4 regions of the Streptomyces sp. NPDC017520 genome follow, and region 3 is predicted to be linked to each of the others. Evidence: riboswitches for the same ligand, from Rfam matches in the RefSeq annotation. Region 3 holds a riboswitch; each other region holds the start of a gene.
The links. Region 3 has a riboswitch for cyclic di-AMP ahead of ACH4KB_RS24835 (peptidoglycan DD-metalloendopeptidase family protein). Riboswitches for the same ligand answer to the same signal wherever they lie in the genome.
Positions count from the first base shown of each region.

Region 1: another riboswitch for cyclic di-AMP. It lies ahead of ACH4KB_RS14870 (transglycosylase SLT domain-containing protein); the one in region 3 lies ahead of ACH4KB_RS24835 (peptidoglycan DD-metalloendopeptidase family protein).
Region 2: another riboswitch for cyclic di-AMP. It lies ahead of ACH4KB_RS27435 (NlpC/P60 family protein); the one in region 3 lies ahead of ACH4KB_RS24835 (peptidoglycan DD-metalloendopeptidase family protein).
Region 4: another riboswitch for cyclic di-AMP. It lies ahead of ACH4KB_RS15930 (M23 family metallopeptidase); the one in region 3 lies ahead of ACH4KB_RS24835 (peptidoglycan DD-metalloendopeptidase family protein).

Region 1 covers NZ_JBIRKB010000005.1:343,766-348,820, forward strand. The annotation lists gene ACH4KB_RS14860 (SpoIIE family protein phosphatase) at 1-313, shown strand, start outside; gene ACH4KB_RS14865 (FAD-dependent oxidoreductase) at 336-1,727, opposite strand; cyclic di-AMP (ydaO/yuaA leader) riboswitch at 2,180-2,367, shown strand; gene ACH4KB_RS14870 (transglycosylase SLT domain-containing protein) at 2,373-3,215, shown strand; gene ACH4KB_RS14875 (GMC oxidoreductase) at 3,365-5,008, shown strand.
Region 2 covers NZ_JBIRKB010000013.1:63,437-68,491, forward strand. The annotation lists gene pcrA (DNA helicase PcrA) at 1-1,898, opposite strand, end outside; cyclic di-AMP (ydaO/yuaA leader) riboswitch at 2,179-2,345, shown strand; gene ACH4KB_RS27435 (NlpC/P60 family protein) at 2,344-3,582, shown strand; gene ACH4KB_RS27440 (hypothetical protein) at 3,626-3,979, opposite strand; gene ACH4KB_RS27445 (NlpC/P60 family protein) at 4,227-5,055, shown strand, end outside.
Region 3 covers NZ_JBIRKB010000010.1:295,222-300,276, reverse strand. The annotation lists gene ACH4KB_RS24845 (STM4011 family radical SAM protein) at 1-367, shown strand, start outside; gene ACH4KB_RS24840 (SGNH/GDSL hydrolase family protein) at 380-1,207, opposite strand; gene ACH4KB_RS24835 (peptidoglycan DD-metalloendopeptidase family protein) at 1,396-2,367, opposite strand; cyclic di-AMP (ydaO/yuaA leader) riboswitch at 2,370-2,530, opposite strand; gene ACH4KB_RS24830 (tyrosine-protein phosphatase) at 2,974-3,786, shown strand; gene ACH4KB_RS24825 (DUF6126 family protein) at 3,835-4,008, opposite strand; gene ACH4KB_RS24820 (helix-turn-helix domain-containing protein) at 4,074-4,682, opposite strand; gene ACH4KB_RS24815 (aspartate aminotransferase family protein) at 4,757-5,055, opposite strand, start outside.
Region 4 covers NZ_JBIRKB010000006.1:19,299-24,353, forward strand. The annotation lists gene ACH4KB_RS15925 (aldo/keto reductase) at 1-287, opposite strand, end outside; gene ACH4KB_RS15930 (M23 family metallopeptidase) at 445-1,476, opposite strand; cyclic di-AMP (ydaO/yuaA leader) riboswitch at 1,488-1,640, opposite strand; gene ACH4KB_RS15935 (PP2C family protein-serine/threonine phosphatase) at 1,894-3,114, opposite strand; gene ACH4KB_RS15940 (MerR family transcriptional regulator) at 3,254-4,000, opposite strand; tRNA gene ACH4KB_RS15945 (tRNA-Met) at 4,096-4,169, opposite strand; tRNA gene ACH4KB_RS15950 (tRNA-Lys) at 4,691-4,764, opposite strand; gene ACH4KB_RS15955 (FG-GAP repeat domain-containing protein) at 4,892-5,055, opposite strand, start outside.

The DNA.
Region 1 (5,055 bases), on a different contig from region 3:
GGACGGGCTGATCGAGCGCCCCGGGACCGACATCGACGAGGGGATCGAGCGGCTGCGCGCCACCGTCGAACGCATCGGCGCGGTCCCCCTGGCCGAGACGGCCGACCAGGTCATCGGAGAGGCCAGGGCGGCCGTCGACCGCCCCGACGACATCGCGCTGCTGCTCGCCGCCCGGTGGGCCGGGGCCCCGGAGGTCCGCCGGCCGCGGGAGGACCGGGCGCCCGGCCCCGACCTGTGGCGCACGTTCAGGAGGCCGGACCCGGGGCGCACGGCAGGCGCACCGGATCCGGCCTCCGGAGAGACGTCCTGCTGATCAGGCGCCGCCGAGGCGTTGATCAGACGTCGGCCGGCGGCTCCGCCGGCGCGAAGGCGCCGGAGGCCTCCAGCATCCCCTCGCGCTCCACGACCTTGATCCGCTCACGGCCCTGGGCCGCGCCCAGAGCCTGCTCGTGGGCGTCCAGCTTGTGCCAGCCCTCCCAGGTCGTGTAGCGCACGCCGCGGTCCGCCAGGAAGGCCTCGACGGCCTCCGGAGCGGGCGTGGCCGGCTCCGGCAGCCGGCCGGCCGCCCGGTCTTCCAGGACGCAGGCGACCGTCTCGTTCGCGTCGCCCTTGGTGTGTCCGATCAGACCGATCGGACCGCGCTTGATCCAGCCCGTGACGTAGACCGAGGCCATGTGCTCGTCGCCGGAGATGACGCGTCCCGCCTCGTGCGGCACGGTGCCGGAGGCCACGTCGAAGGGGAGCTTGGGCAGCTCCTCCGAGTAGTAGCCGACGGCCCGGTAGACGCTCTGCATGTCCCAGTCCGTGAACCGGCCGGTGCCCCGGACGTTGCCGGTGCCGTCCAGCTCGGTGCGCTCGGTGCGCAGCGCCACGACCTTGCCGTCCTCGCCGAGGATCTCGACCGGGGACTCGAAGAAGTGCAGGAACAGCTTGTGCGGGCGGTCGCCGACATCGCGGATCGCCCAGTTCTCCAGGGTCTGCGCGACCATGTTGGCCTGCTTGTTCTCCCGGCGGGTCGCGATGGAGCCCTCGTCGTACTCGATGTCCTCGGGGTTGACGATGACCTCGATGTTGGGGGAGTGGTCCAGCTCCCGCAGCTCCATCGGGCTGAACTTGGCCTGTGCGGGGCCACGCCGCCCGAAGACGTGCACCTCCAGCGCCTTGTTCTCCTTGAGGCCCTGGTACACGTTGTCCGGGATCTCGGTGGGCAGCAGCTCGTCCGCCGTCTTGGCCAGGACGCGGGCCACGTCCAGGGCCACGTTCCCGACGCCGAGCACGGCGACCTTCTCCGCGGCGAGCGGCCAGGTGCGCGGGACCTCGGGGTGCCCGTCGTACCAGGAGACGAACTCGGCCGCGCCGTAGGAGCCGTCCAGCTGGATGCCGGGGACGTCGAGCGCCCGGTCGGCCTCGGCGCCGGTGGAGAAGATCACCGCGTCGTAGAACGACCGCAGGTCGTCCAGGCCGATGTCGTGCGGGTAGCTGACGTTCCCGAAGAGCCGGATCTGGGGCTTGTCCAGCACCTGGTGCAGGGCCTTGACGATGCCCTTGATCCGCGGGTGGTCGGGGGCCACGCCATAGCGGATGAGGCCGAAGGGCGCGGGCATGCGCTCGAAGAGGTCGATGGAGACCCCCGGGTCCTGGCAGACCTCGGATTTGAGCAGCGCGTCCGCAGCGTAGATACCGGCGGGGCCGGCTCCGACAATGGCGACGCGGACGGGGCGTGTCATGGCGTGGTGATCCTTCGGGGCGGGCGAACGCGGGCAGGTACAGCGTACGTCGGAGGTAAGGGTTGGCTTACTAGTCTCCACCGCACACCGTAAGCGATCGCCCCGAGGGCTGTTCGACCGGCCCCGCCTAGAGTGTCCGATTGGCCCGTTTTTCTGTGCCGATATGGGCGATTCGCTTCTTTTGGGCATTCTGCTCAATAAAAGGCTTACTGGCGCTTCTGGGGTATTTGCTTGGGCTCGTTTTCGCCATCACCGCGAGGGAGTGGTGAGCGTCACGTCCGCGAGGGCGGACGCGGAAGTGGAAGCTTCGGTTCCCTTCTGTGCGAAGAAAGTTGACGACGTGACGGAGTGACCCGATCCGGCGATTCCGTCTTTCGATCTTGCGTGGAAAAGGGAATCCGGAATGCGGGGCTTGTTCTGTTCGGCGTTTCTCGCCTACGGTCACCGTCAATCCGGATGGAACGCCGAATCCTGCCGCCGTCCGGGAATCCGAAACCCACTCGAGTACGGCAGGAGCGGGGGACCCAGGTAAGTCGCCGATCCGTAACCGGAACGGCTTGGGGTGAAGCCGCACGAGCGTGCGGCCAGACATCTCCCGTCTGAACCCGACAGCTCACCCCGCAGGCGCCGGAGAGGAAATCCCCCATGCCCGCACAGGGTAAGCACCGTCGTTCCCGTTCCACCTCGCTGCGCCGCGGCCTTGCAGCCGTGACTACAGGTGGAGCCGTCCTCGCCCTCCCCGTGATAGGTGCCACCAGCGCCTTCGCGGCCCCCGTGCCCGCCACCGCGCCGCAGCAGGCCGTGGCGCCCGCCTCGATTCCCCAGGTGAATTCCGCCGTGCGGGCCGCGCCCGCCGAGCATTCCGTGGCGGCCGGTGAGACGCTTTCCAAGATCGCCCGCGAATATTCCGTGAGCGGCGGCTGGGAGAAGCTGTACGAAGGCAACCGGAAGATCATCGGAGAGAATCCCGATCTTATTCACCCGGGTATCAAGCTGACCCTCGGAACCAAGGCCGAGGCCCCTTCGGGTGGTAAGGCGGACAAGGCCGCCGAGGCTTCCCCGTCCGCCGTGCGTGGTGCCGAGGCGGACCGTGCCGACCGTTCGGAGCGTGTCAACGCCACTCCCGCGGCAAAGGCCGCTCCGGCCGCCGAGAAGGCCGTCACGTACACGAACGACCTCGACGGCTGGATCAAGGAGTCGCTGGCGGTCATGGCCGAGCAGGGCATCCCCGGCACCTACGAGGGCATCCACCGCAACATCATGCGCGAGTCCTCGGGCAACCCGGCCGCGATCAACAACTGGGACTCCAACGCGGTCAAGGGCACCCCGTCCAAGGGGCTGCTCCAGGTCATCGACCCGACCTTCCAGGCCTACCACGTGCCCGGCACCTCGACCGACAGCTACGACCCGGTCGCCAACATCACGGCCGCGTGCAACTACGCGGCGGACCGCTACGGCTCGATCGACAACGTCTTCGGCGCCTACTGATCCTCCGCGCCCGAGCCCGAGGGGCCCCGGACCTCATCTTGGTCCGGGGCCCCATGCGCGTACCGGGAAGTTACCCCCAAGTTTCTAGTGACTTGCCAGGCGATCGACAGTAGAACCTGTTGCACTCTGTCGAGAGTGAGGTATGTCACATGAGCGACACCACCATGCGGGATGGCGAGACCAAGGGTGTCTCGCGTCGAAGATTCATCGCTGGAACAGGTTCTCTCCTGGGGGCTGCGGCTATCGCCGGGCACTCCGCACCGGCGTGGGCGGGCGTCCGGACGGCAGCAGCGCCGATCGGCTCCGGGGCCCGGGTGCCGGTGCTGGTCGTCGGCACCGGATACGGCGGCTCCGTGGCGGCCCTCCGGCTCGCCCAGGCCGGCGTCGACGTCCATATGGTCGAGATGGGCATGGCCTGGGACACGCCGGGTGCGGACGGCAAGATCTTCGCCAACACCACCAGACCCGACGACCGCTCCTTCTGGCTGCGGACCAGGACCAAGCAGCCGCTGAGCAACTTCCTCGGCTTCCCCATCGACAAGGACGTCAACCGCTACACCGGCATCCTGGACGCCGAGGAGTTCGCCGGCATCACCGTCTACCAGGGCCGCGGTGTCGGCGGCGGGTCCCTGGTCAACGGCGGTATGGCCGTCACCCCGCGCCGGGAGAACTTCGGCGCGATCCTCCCCTCGGTGAACGCCGGGGAGATGTACCGCACCTACTACCCGCGCGCCAACAGCGGACTGGGCGTCACCACCATCGACCCCGCCTGGTTCGACAGCGTCGACTGCTACCAGTACGCCCGGGTCGGCCGGAAACACGCCCAGCGCTCCGGCTTCCCGTTCCTCTTCGTTCCCGCCGTCTACGACTGGGACTACATGAAGCAGGAGGCGGCCGGGACCGTCCCCAGGTCGGCCCTGGACGCCGAGATCCTCTACGGCAACAACTACGGCAAGAAATCGCTCCAGAAGACCTACATCGACCGGATCAGGGCCACCGGCCGGGTCACCATCTCCCCGCTCCACCAGGTCACCACGGTCACCCCGGCCCCGGGCGGCGGCTACACGGTGCTCATCGACCAGCTGGACACCGTCGGCCGGACGACCGCCACCAAGACCGTCACGGCGGACAAGGTCTTCTTCGCCGCGGGCAGCGTGGGCACCAGCAAGCTGCTCGTCGGCCTCAAGGCCACCGGTGCGCTGCCCCTCCTCAACGACGAGGTCGGCAAGGGCTGGGGCGACAACGGCAACGTCATGTGCGGCCGGGCCAACCACCTCTGGGACCCGACCGGGAAGGTGCAGTCGTCGATCCCCACCGGCGGCATCGACAACTGGGACGCCGGCGGGGCCTTCGCCGAAGTCGCGCCGCTGCCCACCGGGATCGAGACGTGGGCCTCGTTCTACCTCTCCATCACCAAGAACCCGCACCGGGCCCGGTTCACCTGGAACGCCGCGACGGGGAAAGCCGAGCTGAACTGGCAGACGGCGTGGAAGCAGCCCTCCATCGACGCCGCGAAGACCATCTTCGACAAGATCAACCAGAAGGAGGGGACGATCTACCGCACGGACCTCTTCGGCGTCCACAAGATCTGGGGCGACCACCTCACGTACCACCCGCTGGGCGGCGCGGTCCTGGACAAGGCCACCGACAACTACGGCCGGCTGCACGGCTACCCGGGCCTGTACGTCATCGACGGCGCGCTGATCCCCGGCAACACCAGCGTGAACCCGTTCGTCACCATCACCGCGCTCGCCGAGCGCAACATCGAACGGATCATCGCGACCGACCTGTAGGCGCCCCGGAGGACGCGGGGAGCGACGAAGAGCCCGGGGCCGGGAGT
Region 2 (5,055 bases), on a different contig from region 3:
TCCTCGTCGGGGATCTGGTCGGAGTCGGCGACGAGCGCGACCTTCTCCAGGAACTCCGCGAGCGTGCCCGCGCCCTCCTCCTCGGCGCGCTCCTGCTCGAATTCGAGGGCGACGGCGGCGAGTTCCTGGAGGTTCTCGATGCGGGTCTCGTCCTGCGGGTCGGTGGAGGCCTGGAGCTCGGCGAGATAGCCCGTGCGCTCCAGGACGGCTTCCAGCACGACGGCGGGGCCGGCGCCGGACTCGACGATCGTGCGCAGCTCCTCCATCAGCGTGTTGAAGCGCTTGACGGCGTTGGACGAGCGGGCGGCCATGCCGTACGCCTCGTCGACGCGGCGCAGTGCCTGGGGGAAGGAGATCTTCTCGCGCATCGACAGGGCGTCGATCATCGCTTCGGCGCGGTCGCCGATGCCGCGCTTGGGGACGTTGAGGATGCGGCGCAGCGGGACGGTGTCCTCGGGGTTGGCGAGGACCCGGAGGTAGGCCAGGACGTCCCGGACCTCCTTGCGCTCGTAGAAGCGCACACCGCCGACGACCTTGTAGGGCAGACCGACGCGGATGAAGATCTCTTCGAAGACACGGGACTGGGCGTTGGTCCGGTAGAAGACGGCGACGTCGCCCGCCTTGGCGTCGCCCGCGTCGGTGAGCCGGTCGATCTCGTCGGCGACGAACTGCGCCTCGTCGTGCTCGGTGTCGGCGACGTAGCCGGTGATGCGGGCGCCGCTGCCGGCGTTGGTCCAGAGGTTCTTGGGGCGGCGGCTCTCGTTGCGCTCGATGACGGCGTTGGCGGCGGAGAGGATCGTCTGCGTGGAGCGGTAGTTCTGCTCCAGGAGGATCGTCGTCGCGCTCGGGTAGTCCTCCTCGAACTGGAGGATGTTGCGGATGGTCGCGCCCCGGAAGGCGTAGATCGACTGGTCCGCGTCGCCCACCACGCACAGCTCGGCGGGGGCGTCGGCCTCCCCGGCCGGGCCGACCAGCTCCCGTACCAGCGTGTACTGGGCGTGGTTGGTGTCCTGGTACTCGTCGACGAGGACGTGGCGGAAGCGGCGGCGGTAGTGCTCGGCGACGTCCGGGAAGGCCTGGAGGAGGTGGACCGTGGTCATGATGATGTCGTCGAAGTCCAGGGCGTTGGCCTCGCGCAGGCGGGCCTGGTAGAGCGCGTACGCCTGGGCCAGGGTCTTCTCGAAACCTCCCCCATTCTCGGCTTCGCTCGAACGGGAGGTGCCCCCTCCGGCCTGCCCGGCGAAGGTCTCCTCGTCGATGAGCTCGTTCTTGAGGTTGGAGACCTTGGCGGTGAAGGACTTCGGCGGAAACTGCTTCGGGTCCAGGTCGAGGTCGCGGCAGACCAGGGCCATCAGGCGCTTGGAGTCGGCGGCGTCGTAGATCGAGAACGACGAGGTGAAGCCGAGCTTCTTCGACTCGCGGCGCAGGATGCGGACGCACGCGCTGTGGAAGGTCATGACCCACATGGCGTTGGCGCGGGGGCCGACGAGCTGCTCGACGCGCTCCTTCATCTCGCCCGCGGCCTTGTTGGTGAAGGTGATCGCGAGAATCTGCCCGGGGTGCGTCCCGCGCTCGGCCAGCAGGTGGGCGATGCGGTGGGTGAGGACCCGGGTCTTGCCGGAGCCGGCCCCGGCGACGATGAGCAGCGGGGACCCGGCGTGCACGACGGCGGCGCGCTGCTCGGTGTTCAGCCCGTCGAGCAGGGCGGCGGAGTCGATCACCGGGCGCGCGTGACCGTCCCGGTAGTACCCGTCCCGGGGCGGCGGGGGCGCGTCGTAGACGCCCTCGAAGAGTCCCTCCGGCACCGCTTCGGGCGCGTGGTCCTCGGGGGGCGGCGGGGGGCCGTCCTCCGCGGACTGGAGGCCGGTCAGGAAACTGTCGTCAAAGAGGCTGCTCATCGCCCCCCGAGTCTAGGCGGCCGGACTGACAAGCTACTGCCGAAGGTGAGAAGGCGGCGTCGGCACCGGGGAATCGCCCGCGCCTCACCCGTACGCACGGAGAGCGGACGTCGACGTTCCGTGAAGGAGTGCCCGGTCGGAGGGGGTGTCGGCCCCCCGATCCGGAAAGGTCACGAAAATGTATCGGGCATATCGCTCATCGTCCTTCCCAGCGGCGGGGCCGGTTGGCTAGCGTGCTCGGTCAGGTGGCCCGTACCTCCCTGGGGCGAACCACGCCCGACGGGCACCTCTGCCGAATCCGTCCCGCCGCCCTGGCGGTGCGGAACCGGGGACCCACACGCGACACCGGGGTGAATCGGTCCGTGCCCTCGCATGCGGACCGTAGGACAGCCTTCCGTTCCGTCCGAACCCGACAGCTAACCCGGTAGGCGGTCCACGGAAGGAGATGCCGGTCTTGGCATCGCATCGCAAGCCGCGCACGAAGGTGCGCACCACCACCCCCGCCGTCGGGCTGACGACGGCCGCGCTGGCCTCCGTGACGCTGCTCTCCACGCAGAGCGCCACGGCCGCGCCGGCTGAGCCGAAGCCCGCCATCGAGGAAGTGCAGAAGAAGGTCGACGCCCTGTACCGGCAGGCGGGCGCCGCGACCCAGGAGTACAACCGGGCCAAGGCCGCCTCCGCGTCCCAGCAGGCGAAGGTCGACACGCTGCTCTCCGACGTGGCGAAGCGGGCCGAGAAGATCAACGAGGCGCGCCGGGCGCTGGGCTCCTACGCGGCGGCCCAGTACCGCAACGGGGGCATCGCGCCGGCGGCGACGTTCTTCCTGGCGGACAACCCGCAGGGGTACTTCGACCAGAGCCGGCTGATGGACCGGGCGACGGAGCGGCAGCAGAAGGCCGTCGCCGAGGTCCGTACGCAGCAGGCCTCGGCGGCGAAGAAGCGCGCGGAGGCGGTGAAGAGCCTGGAGACCCTCACCGAGACGCAGGCCACGCTCGCCTCCAGCAAGAAGGACGTGCAGACCAAACTCACCGAGGCCCGGAGCCTGCTGTCGAGGCTGACCGCCGAGGAGAAGGCGCGGCTGGCGGAGCTGGAGCGCAAGAAGGAGGCCGAGGCGAAGGAGAAGGCGGCGAGGCTGGCCGCCCGGCAGGCCGCCGAGGCGAAGGAGAAGGCCGAGGCCGAGGAGAAGGCCCGCGAGGAGGCGGCGAAGGAGTCCGGCGGCGGTTCGGGCACGGGATCCGGCTCCGGCTCCGGTTCCGGTTCCGGTTCCGGTACGGGAACGGGAACGGGAACGGATCCGGGCTCCGGCTCCGGCACCGGTACGGACAGCGGTTACGCCGCCAAGGCGGAGAAGGTCCTGGCCTTCGCCCGCGCCCAGATCGGGAAGCCGTACGTATGGGGCGCGTCGGGCCCCTCCAGTTACGACTGCTCGGGGCTGACGCAGGCGGCGTGGCGGGAGGCGGGCGTGACCCTGCCCCGGACTACCTGGGACCAGGTGGAGGTCGGGACGCGGGTCGCCACGTCCGATCTGATCCCCGGAGACCTGGTCTTCTTCTACGACGACATCAGCCACGTCGGCATCTACAAGGGCGACGGGATGATGATCCACGCCCCGAAGCCGGGTGCGAACGTGCGCGAGGAGTCGATCTACTCCATGCCGATCTACGGAAGCGTGCGACCGGCGTGACGCGTGCCGGGGGCGGCCCTTGGGCGGCCGCCCCCGGGGAGACTCAGGTCCAGACCGTGGCGATGAAGATGTTGGCGGCCGTCAGTCCGCCGACCGCGGCGAACGCGCCCTTGTCCACCGTCTCGTCGTCCCGCTTGACGTAGACGAGGGCGAGGATCACGACCAGCAGCGCGAGCTTGATGCCGATCTTGACGTTGTTCACGGTCTGGTCGTCGGCCTGGTTGAGCCCGACCAGGGCGATACCGGTGACGAGCATGGTCAGCGCGCCGTGCAGCATGGCGGGGGTGAAGCGGGCGGTGCCCGCTCCCATGGCCTTCATCTGCGTCAGGAAGCCACCCAGCAGGGAGGCGATGCCGATGATGTGCAGGGCGACGAAGACATTGATGAGTACGTCCATGGCTCCGGAGCCTAGCCAGGGCCAAGGATGTGCCTTTCAGTGAGGCCCCCCTTCCTTGTGCGCTTCCTCCGAAATTGAATGCATTGCCCTGATATATGGGCGTATGAGTGATCACCCATGGCCGATGAAACGTCACATCAGGGCAATAGCAGTCATGCCGACTCTTTTCCCGGCACCGGGATTAGCGTCCTTCACGGACCCGCCGGTATTCCCCCGGCGGACAGCCGACAGGAAGGATGCCGCCCCCGTGGCAGCGCACCGCAGGTCAGCTCACCGAAAACCCAAGCAGCGCCCGCTCACCGGCTCTGCTGCCCGCACCGCCGCCACCCTGGCGCTCGCCGGGGCCGCCACCGCGGGGTCGGTCACCGGGGCGGGCGCGGCCCCCGCCGAACCGGCCCCCACCGCCTCGCAGGTCAAGGCGGAGATCGACCGGCTGTACCACGACGCCGAGGTCGCCACCGAGAAGTACAACGGGGCGAAGGAAGAGGCGGCCACCGCCACCCGCGCCGTCGACGCCCTGGCCGACGAGGCCGCCCGTCGCACCGCCCGCCTCAACACCGCCCGGCACGCCCTGGGTTCGCTGGCCACCGCGCAGTACCGCGGCGGAACCCTGGACCCGGCCCTGCAACTGGCGCTCTCCTCCGACCCCGACGCCTTCCTGCAACGCGCCTCCTACCTCGACCGGGCGGGCGACCGGCAGAGTGGGCTCCTGCGCGGCATCCGGCGACAGGTCTCCCAGATCACCCGCGTCAAGGCCCGCGCCGACCAGGAGACCGAGCGCCTCGCCGCCCGCCGCGCCGAGCTGCGCGAACACCGCACCGCGATCCGCACCAAGCTGGCCGACGCCCGCAGGCTGCTGGACACCCTGACCGCCGACGAACGCGCCGCCCATGAGCGCTCCGCCGACGCCCGGCACGGCGGCGGCCCGGCCCACGCCGACCGCTCGTCCGTCCGCAGCGGTCCGGTGGCGGCCCCCGGCTCCCGCGCCGCCCAGGCCATCGACTTCGCGTACGGCGCGATCGGCAAGCCGTACGTCTGGGGCGCGACGGGCCCGAACGCCTTCGACTGCTCGGGCC
Region 3 (5,055 bases):
GGATCCGCTGTTCCCCTTCAGCCGTGATCCGCACCGTTCGGCGGGGCTGCCCTGCCGGACGGGCGAGTCGGTGATCTCGGTGGACGGCGACGGCACGGTGCGGCGCTGTCACTTCGTCAAGGCGGAGCTGGGCAATCTCTACGACGGCAGCTACCGCCGGGCGCTCGGCCCGCGGGCCTGTCCGCTCGCCGTGTGCGACTGCCACATCGGCTATGTGCATCTGGAGTCGCTGCCGCTGTACGACGTGTTCGCGGGCGGTGTTCTGGAGCGGATACCGGCGACCCACACCCGGGGCGGGGGCACGCCGCCGGACGGGCTCGTGGTGCCGGGCCCGTCCCGGCGTGCGCTTCCCCTGCTGGAGCTCTGACCGGCTCGACGGCTACAGCGGCAGGAGGTCCGGGCGCTTCGCCTCGACGTGGTCGCCGGAGGACTCTCCGCGCAGCCGACGGCCGATCCAGGGCACGAGGTATTCGCGGGCCCACTGGATGTTGTCGCGCCGTGCGTCGAAGGGGCTGCGCTGGACCTGCGGCGGCCAGGGCTGGTCAGGGTCGGCGGGCACCTCGTGGCCGAGGACCTGCGCGGCGCGCAGCGCCACGCGGGTGTGGCCCTCGGGCGACAGATGCAGCCGGTCGTTGTCCCACGCGCGCCGGTCCTGCACGGAACGCAGCGACCACAGGTCCAGCACGGGGCAGTGGTAGCGGTCGGCGATGGCCCGCAGATGGACGTTGTACGTGGCGATCTTGCCGCGCATGTGGCGCAGCACCGGAACGCCCCGGGTGTCGAAGCCGGTGGTGACCATGACCGTGCCGACGGCGTTGCTCAGGTCGGCGACCGCCCGCTCGAAACGCTCGGCGAGGTCGTCGGGGTCGGTGCCGGGCCGGATGATGTCGTTGCCGCCCGCGCAGAAGCTGACCAGGTCGGGGGCCAGCTCCTTGGCGCGCGGGATCTGCTCCTCGACGATCTGGTCGAGGAGACGTCCTCGTACGGCGAGATTGGCGTAGCGGAAGTCCCCGTGCGGGGAGCCTTCGGGGCCGGTCGCCCCCTCGGGAGCCGGGAGCCGGTCGGCGAGGAGCACCGCGAAGCGGTCCGCCCAGCCGAGATATGTCCCGTCGGGGCCGGGATCGCCGACGCCCTCGGTGAAACTGTCGCCAATCGCCGCGTACGACCCGATGGTGTGCTGCTGGTTGTTTCTCGAATCGTCTGCCACAAGCACTTATCCTGCATCGTGCGATGTGACCTACGCGACCGTAATACGGGGTTGACGGGTGGTGAGATAGACCACCCGGTCAGTTTTTGGTAAAGCCGGAATAAGTGGAGGGACGGTGCGCCGCAGCGCACCGCCCCTTGATCACTTCTCGCCCGGGTCCGGTCGGACGGAGACGCCGGACGGAGACGTCAGACCGAGACGCCGTGCTGACGCAGGTAGGCGATCGGGTCGATGTCCGAGCCGTAGCTCGGGCCGGTGCGGACCTCGAAGTGCAGGTGCGGGCCGGTGGAGTTGCCGGTGGAGCCGGAGAGGCCGATCTGCTGGCCGCCGGTGACGGTCTGGCCGACGGAGACGTTGAGCGAGGACTGGTGGGCGTACTGGGAGTACATGCCGTCCTCGTGCTGGATGACGACCTCGTTGCCGTAGGAGCCGCTGTTGCCGGCCGAGACCACGGTGCCCGGGCCGATGGCGAGTACGGGGGTGCCGGAGGCGGCCTGGAAGTCCGAGCCGGTGTGGTAGCCGCTGGACCAGCTGGCGCCGGAAGCCCGGTACTGGGTGGTGACGTTGGCGCTGGCCAGCGGGGCGGACCAGCCGGAGCCGGTGGCTTCGGAGGAGCCGGTCCGCGACGGGCTGCCGGAGCCCTCCGAGTCGTCGGCGGAGACGGTGTCCGCCTTCGGGGCCTCCTTCGGCGCGGCCTTGGGCGCCGGTGCGGCCTTCTTCGGTGCGGCCTTCTTCGGGGCGGCCTCGGGAGCCGCGGACTTCTCGGCCGGGGCGGAGCCCTTGGCGCCGAGCGTCAGCTTCATGCCCGGGTGGATCAGGCTGGGGTTCTCGCCGACGGTGGAGCGGTTGTCCTGGTACAGCTTCTCCCACCCGCCCTTGAGCTGGTGCTCGGCCGCGATCTTCGCCAGGTAGTCGCCGGAGACGACGGCGTACGTCTTCGGGGCGGCCTTCGACGCGGCGGGGGCGGTGACCGGGGCGGTCTGCGCGGCGGCCACCGAGGCGGCGGCGGGCTTCGCGGCCGGAGCGGCCTGGTCCGCGGCGTTCGCGACGGTGGCGCCGATGAGCGGGAGGGCGAGTGCGGCGCCGCCGGTCCCCGCGGCGAGGACGCCGCGGGAGATCGGGCCGGACTTCGGACGGCGGTGCTTACCCTTTGCGGGCATGGGAAGTTCCTCTCCGGCGCCTGCGAGGTGAGCTGTCGGGTTCGGGCTGGAGATGCCCGGTCGCGTTGCGGCGACTTCACCCCGAGCCGGCCCGGATCGCTCCGGATCGGCGGCTTACCTGGTTCCCCCGCTCCTGCCACGCGTGAGTGGGTGGGTGCGAATTCCGGGCGGCGGCAGGATTAGGCGGTCCGTCCGGATTGCGGCGACCGTAAACGAGTCAGGACGAGCTGAACAAGCCATCGGTTGCTCGCCGGAATCATCGGTTCCATAGCGATCCGGAATTCCCGTCACACTCCGTGGATTACGGATCTTGACTTTCCGTGCGGGCAACGGGAATACCCTGGGGCGCGCTCACCACGGACCGTCACGGATATGATCCCGCTCACCTCCGAAATCCCATCTCCCCCATTAGCGGGGCATGTTCTGCGAAATGCACCAATACGGACACGCGATCGGCTTCGCTGCTGACGTTGAGTCAGACCGACCACCCCGGCACCCCGCACCGGGCGCGCGACCGTGATGATTTTCCGTCGAATCGATGTCGTATCGTCACGGGAGCGCCCTCGCCGGCGAGCCGCGCCGACGCCAGAGATCCCAGGAGCCACCGTGACGCAGCAGGTGCCGCAGGTCCCGCCGACAGAGACCGTGCTGACCGGAGTCCGCAACTTCCGCGACGTGGGCGGGCTCCCCACCGCGGACGGCCGGCGCACCGCCTTCGGGCGGCTCTACCGGAGCGGCCACCTGGCGCACGCCACGGCCGAGGACGCGGCTTTCCTCGGCGGGCTCGGGCTGCACACGATCTTCGACTTCCGCCACTCCGCCGACCACCAGCTCGACGGATACGACATCGAGCTGGCAGGTGTCCGTAATATCAGCATTCCGCTCTCGGATCCGGCCGACGGCGCGGAGTTCTGGCGGCTGGTGAGCGACGGGAACATCGAGCAGTTGCGCTCGGCCCTCGCGAACGGCAAGGGCGTCGACCGCATGATCCGGATGTACCGCGCGACGATTCTGGACCGCACCGCCGAGCACAGCCGGGTGCTGCACTCCCTGGCCGAGGACAGCGTCCCGGCCTTGATGCACTGCGCGGCGGGCAAGGACAGGGCCGGTCTCTCGATCGCGGTCGCCCTGCTGGCGGTCGGCGTCGAGCCGGAGGCGATCGAGGAGGACTACCTCAAGTCCAACGACCTCCACCGCCGCTACGCCGTGAAGCGCTCCGACCCGTCCGGCACCGGTATGTCGCCCGAGGTGCTGGAGCTGCTGGATCCGCTCTTCGGGGCGCGGCCCGCCTACCTCGCGGCGGCCTTCACGGCCATCGAGGAGAACTGGGGAACGACGGACCGCTACCTGGCGGAGGGGCTGCAGGTCTCCTCCGAGACCCGGGAGCGGCTGCGCGAGCGCCTGCTCGACCAGGGCTGACCCGGACGGGAAGCGATCCGTCCGGGGCGGGGGGTCGTCCGACCGCCGTCACTTGCTCCCGGCCACCACGAAGAGCAGATAGAGGAAGCCCGCGACGACGTGGCCCGCCACCAGGTAGGCGAAGAGCCGGATGATGACGCCGCGCGGCATCCGCTTCTCCTGCGGGTCCTCGTTCGGGCGGCGGCCGGGGCCCAGCGGGTCGTAGTGCTCGGAATCGGACATGACGGTCCTCTCGGTCGGCCTCACGGCCGGTGGAGCGAAGGATGAGGCCGGCCGGGACGGCCGGTTCAGCGCGCGTGAAGGGCGCTGCCGAGGCACAGCTCGGCGGCGGGGCTCTGCAGCAGGGAGTGGACGAAGAGCAGCTCCGCGCCGCAGCGGTCGATCGCCGCGATCCGGTGCGGGGTGAGCGAGTCGAAGTGGGCGCTGTCGCCGGGTTCGAGGTCGTGGACGGTGTCGCCGAGCCCGATCCGCAGCCGCCCCTCCAGGACGTACAGCCACTCCTCGCCGGGGTGGACCCGGACCAGGTCGCCCTGGGCCCCGTACGGAACGCGGACCCGCAGCGCCTGCATCGCGCGGCCGGATCCGCCGGCCTGCCGGTACATCCAGCCGTCGGCCTCCGCCCCCTCGAAGCCGCCGCCGCGGACGATCGCGTCCCGTTCGGGCGGCTGCTCGCCGAGCAGTTCGGAGACCGTCGTACCGTAGATACGGGCCAGGCCCAGCAGCATCGGCAGCGAGGGCTGCCTGCGGCCGGTCTCCAGCCGGGAGAGATGGGCCGGCGAGAGTCCGGCCCGGCCGGCGGCGGTCTCCAGGGTGAGGCCGCGATCGCGGCGCAGGTCGCGCAGTCGGGGTGCGACGCCGGGGAGCTCGTCCGGCACCCCTTCGTCCGGAGGGTTCATGGCTCCATTGGGCCAGGATCTTTCCTCTGAGGCAAATAAATTGCCTCAGAGGCAATCCCTCTCCTCCCGGCCGGTCAGCGGTTGGCCACGGCCTGCTTGACCAGCGTCCGGCCGAAGTCCCACATCAGTCCGCCGCCACTGTGCGCGTCGTCCATGACGGACGTGAAGGCCGCCACGAAGCGGTCCACCTCCGCGTCCCCGATGACCAGCGGCGGGATCAGCTTGATCACTTCCAGGTGGTCGCCGGAGACCTGGGTGAGGATCCGGTGCTTCTGGAGCAGCGGCACCACGACCATCTGCGCGAAGAGGCCCTTGCGGGCCGCCTGGAGCATGGTCCAGCGGCTGCGGAGCTTGAGCGAGGCGGGCCGGCCGA
Region 4 (5,055 bases), on a different contig from region 3:
CGGTGGTCGGGGTGGGCGCCGGCCTTGGTGGCGACGACGATGTCGGCCCGGTTGGAGCGGGAGGCGAGCCACTTGCCGATGACGGTCTCCGACTCACCGCCCTCGTTGCCCTCGACCCAGGCGGAGTAGGCGTCGGCGGTGTCGATGAAGTTGCCGCCGGCCGCGACGTACGCGTCCAGGACCGCGAAGGACTGGTCCTCGTCCGCCGTCCAGCCGAAGACGTTGCCGCCGAGGGCGAGAGGGAAAACCTGGAGGTCGGAGCTGCCGAGAATGCGCGGAGAAGTCATGTGGAGGTTCAACGGGACGGGGCGGGGACGGTATTCCGCCGCCCGCCGGACCGTACCGTCCCCGGACAGACCGGCAGCCCTGACGTCGGGGGGTGTGCGTCAGGGCTGCCGGGGTTGCGGGGCGGCGACGAAGGACGTCAGCCGCGGGGCCTGGAGATCAGACGTTCAGGCCCTTGCTGTTGAGCCAGGCCATCGGGTCCATCGCGGAACCGCCCGCGGTGCGGACCTCCAGGTGGAGGTGGACGCCGGTGACGTTGCCGCTGTCGCCCATGCGGCCGATGGTCTGGCCGGTGGTCACCTTCTGGCCGACGGAGACCTCGATCGAGGACTGGTGGGCGTACCAGATCTCCGTGCCGTCCTCCAGCTGCAGGACCGTGCGGTAGCCGTACGAACCGGAGTAGCCGGCCGATGTGATCGTGCCGCTGTGCACGGCCTTGAGCGGTGCGCCGGCCGACCCGGCGAAGTCGAGACCGGTGTGCTGGCCCGAGGACCAGAGCGCGCCGGACTGACCGTAGGTCGAGGTGATCGTGTACGAGAAGGTGGGGAGGGAGAAGCTGGCGGCGAGCTTGGCGAGCCGCTCGGCCTCCTTCTTCTTCTTCGCCGCTTCCTCCGCCGCCTTCTTCTTCGCGGCGGCAGCGGCCTCGGCCTCGTCCTGCTGCTTCTTGGCCTCGGCGGCGGCGGTCTCGGCCGCTGCCTTCTCGGCGGCGGCCTTGGCCTCGGCGTCGGCGCTGGCCTGCTGCTGCTCGGCCTGCTGGAGGATCCGGGCGCGCAGCGCCTCGCCGGCGCCGGTGCCCTGCTCGGCCTCGGCGGTGGTGAGGCCGGCGGTGGTGAGCGGCGCGGACGCGGCGACCGGGGCGGGCTCCGCCTCCTCGGACATCAAAGACCCGACGCCGGGAAGGGACTTGGCGTCGGGGAGGTTGTCCACGATGGAATCGGGAAGAGAGATGGAGACCGGCGCCTTGTCCTGAGCGGTGGCCATACCGCCCGCGCCGACAGCCGCTATGACACCGACTCCGAGGACGGTGGAGCTACGGGCCAGACCACGCTGCTTGGCCACGCGGTGCTTGCCGCGCACGGGACGGATGGACTCCGCGGTGGGGTTCCATTCCTCCCAGGTGCGCTCCTCGCCACCGAGGGTGTCGGCACTGAAGGGTGACGGGGCCTCAGGGGCAGGCTTGTTGGACGCCACGTGGGCGCACTCCTTTCCTTCCTTCTCGCCTACCGGGTTAGCTGACGGGTTCGGAGCAGGAAGGTCTCCTACGGGCCCCTCCGTCTCTCACGAGACGCAGGCGTCCGATTCACCCCATGTAGGTGGTTCCCCGGTTCCCTTGCGGAATTCGGCGCTCGCGCGCGGCGCCGTCTCTGACGACGGCTGTGACGACCGCGCTGCGTTATCGAACGTTAATAGACGGACGGGCCCTATTCCAAGCTGTTCCTGTTGATCATTAACGAACACGGCAGGGATGTACGGGTGACAACCGGGCGCAATCGGGCGACTTGACCACGCCTCAGCCACACTGCTTTTTCTGACAGTGTGTCAAATGTTATGCGGAGCGGCGCCTTTTGATTACGCACCGTGTCACCGCCCGGCACCATCACTCCGGCGTCACCGCCCGGCGTCATCGCCCCGGCCCACGATCTTCACCGTCGTCCGGCGCACGGGCTGCCCCTCCGCCGGCCGGCCGACCGCGATGAGCGCCATGTCGTCCGTGGTCCGCCCACCGGTGTGCAGCCGTACGTCGTCCGTCAGCGCGGACAACAGCTCCTCCGGGCCCGGGAAGATCCGGCCGCGCAGCCGGGCCGCCGGATCGTAGAAGACCCCGTTCGGGTCCCGGGCCTCGGACAGGCCGTCCGTGAAGGCGAGGAGCGTCGCCCCCGCGGGCATCGCCCACTCGTCGGACCGGTCCGGCCACACCCCCAGGTCCATCCCCAGCGGCATGGCGGGCACCGAGGGTGCCAGCACCTCCAGGGCGCCGTCGGCGTGCAGCAGGATCGGCTCGGGGTGACCGCGGTTGACGAGGCGCAACGAGGCGGCACCGGGCGGGATCTCGGCCAGCACGGCGGTGATGAACCCCTCCATCGCGTCCAGCCCGTACCGCCGCGTCCCCTCCCGGGCCAGCGCCCGCTCCAGCCGCTGCGCGACACCCTCCAGCGAACGCTCCTGCTCGGCCGCCTCCCGGAACGCCCCGATGATCACCGCCACCGCCTCGACGGCGTCCAGCCCCTTGCCGCGTACGTCGCCGACGACCAGACGCACTCCGTACGGGGTGTCCGCGACGGCGAACAGGTCGCCGCCCACGAACTCGTCCGCCTGGGCCGCCTCGTACCGCGCGGCCACCTGGAGTCCGCCGATCCGCTCGGCCGGGGTCGGCAGCACGGCCCGCATGGCGGTCTCCGCGATGACCCGGGCCGAGGCCAGCTGCTCGTTGCCACGCCGTACGACGCCGTTGATGACGAGGGCCAGCACCGAGGCCGTGAGCACGGTGATCAGCTCGATGATCGGGACCACCTGGGTGGACGTCCCGTCGGAGAGCCTCATCGCGATGACGGAGAGGACCGCGGCGATGCCCGTACGGACGGTCCGGGACTTCGAGAAGAACGGCGCGGCGATCAGCGGGGCCGCGACGAACAGGGGGACAGCGGTGAAGTTGGGCGGAGTCAGCGAGTCGAGCACCAGCCCGCCGAGGATCAGCAGGGCCGGGAGCAGCCGGACGAACCGTCCGGTGCGCCGCCCGTCGGACGTCAGCTGGCCCTCCCGGGACCCGAACACCACCCGGCCCACGGCGTCGAAACTCCCCGCCGTGGCACTGCGCCGTTCGTCGGCCATCCCCACCTGTGCACTCCTGCCCGGTCCACCCACGGCTGCGGACGGTACCGCGCCCCGCCCAGGCTTCCCGGAGCCGCGCCGAGCGGCTACTCCGCATCGGCCGAATAGGGGGAGCGGGCGGAGGCCCGGCCTTCCGTGGTCAGTCGGAGAGCCGGTGTTCCGCGTATACCGTCAGTGCGTCCCGTACGAAGGCGGCGGTGCCGTCCCCGTAGCGATCGTAGTTCTTTCCGAAGCGGGGGTCGGCGACATACATCTCGCCGAGCCCGATCACATACGAACGACTGGGCGCCTTGGCCGAGGACAGCCAGGCGCAGTGCCGCCGCGCGAGGTCCTGCGCCTCGGCCCCGTCGGCGGCGAGCCCTCCCTCCCTGGCCCGTCCCCAGGCGCGCGCGATGGCCTCGTGCTCGTCCTGGAACGCCTTCTTCTGCTCGTCGCCGAGCGAACGCCACCAGCGGTCGCCCTCCTCGTACGCGTCCCGGCCCCAGCGCTCGGTGACCTCCTGCTCGTGGGCGGTGTGATCGAAGCCGTCGAACACTTCATCGGCCATGAGTTCCATCCCCTCCTGCGTCTTGTGGAGAGTGGTCCGCACCGAGGCGATCTGCCGCCCGATGCGCGCCTGCTCCTGTTCGAGCAGCCGCAGATGCGCCCGCAGCGCCACCGCCGTGTCCCGCTGCCCCGCGAGCACGTCCTTGATGGCGGACAGCGAGAGGCCCAGCTCCCGCAGCAGCAGGATGCGCTGCAGCCGGACGAGGGCGTCCTGGTCGTAGTAGCGGTAGCCGTTGCTCCCGATCCGGCTCGGCGTGAGGAGACCGACGTCTCCGTAATGCCGGAGCGTGCGGCTCGTGGTGCCGGCCCGACGGGCGATTTCCTGAATGGACCACTCCATGCCGGAAACGCTGCGTCAAGGTCAAGCCGCGCCATCACGACGCCGGGAAACGACTCGGGCCCGGCACGCTGTGCGTGCCGGGCCCGGGCCTTCAGTAGCGGGGACAGGATTTGAACCTGCGACCTCTGGGTTATGAGCCCAGCGAGCTACCGAGCTGCTCCACCCCGCGTCGGTAAACACAACTCTACGGCATACCCGGCGCGCCCTTGACCAATTACGGCGGAGCTCCTCCGGGACGGAGGCGAGCCCCATGGCCGGAACCCGGACAGCGGCGCCCCCGGTGCCCCCGGTGCCCCCGGTGCCCCCGGTGCCCGATGATGGCGGCCCCTCACACCACGCGACGCCCTGGGGGACCATGCGCACCAGACACACCTTCACCGCCGCACTCACCACGGCCGGCCTGCTCCTGACCCGCGGTACGCGGACAGGGTGGCCGCGTGGAGGGCCGGGCAGGCCCCGGACTCGCGTGACCCGGAGGAGCCCCGGCCGGTGCGGGGGTTCACGCTCCCCGCCGAGCCCGAGGCGTAGCCCGCCCAGAACGACCGCGGCCCCTGCCTCTCACGAGAGGCGGGGGCTGCTTCGCGTGATCGTTTGCACTTCGATGGAGCATCGATGGAGCGAGCGTCCGAAATGAACCCGAACAAGCAGCGACCCCAGATCAGAGAAACTCTCTGACCTGGGGTCGACGGGTAGGCCGTGTGGGACTCGAACCCACAACCAACGGATTAAAAGTCCGCTGCTCTGACCAATTGAGCTAACGGCCCCTGGGAGATCACTCCACGAGCATAGCCGCCCCCGGCCCGACGGCCGAGGCGGTATCCGATTCGCGTCCCGGCACGGCGTCGCCGGACGCGGGCCCCGGCGATCCACCCGCCGGGGCCCGGCACTTCCCTAGAACAGCGAGAGGTAGCCCTGCCAGCCGGGGCTGAGCTTCTCGCGGGGGGCGAACAGCCCGTCGCCCCTGCCCTCGTACCGCCACAGCACCCCGGCCTTGTCGCGGGCGAACAGGTCGTTCCTGCCGTCGCCCGTGATGTCGCCGACCGCCGCGATCGCGT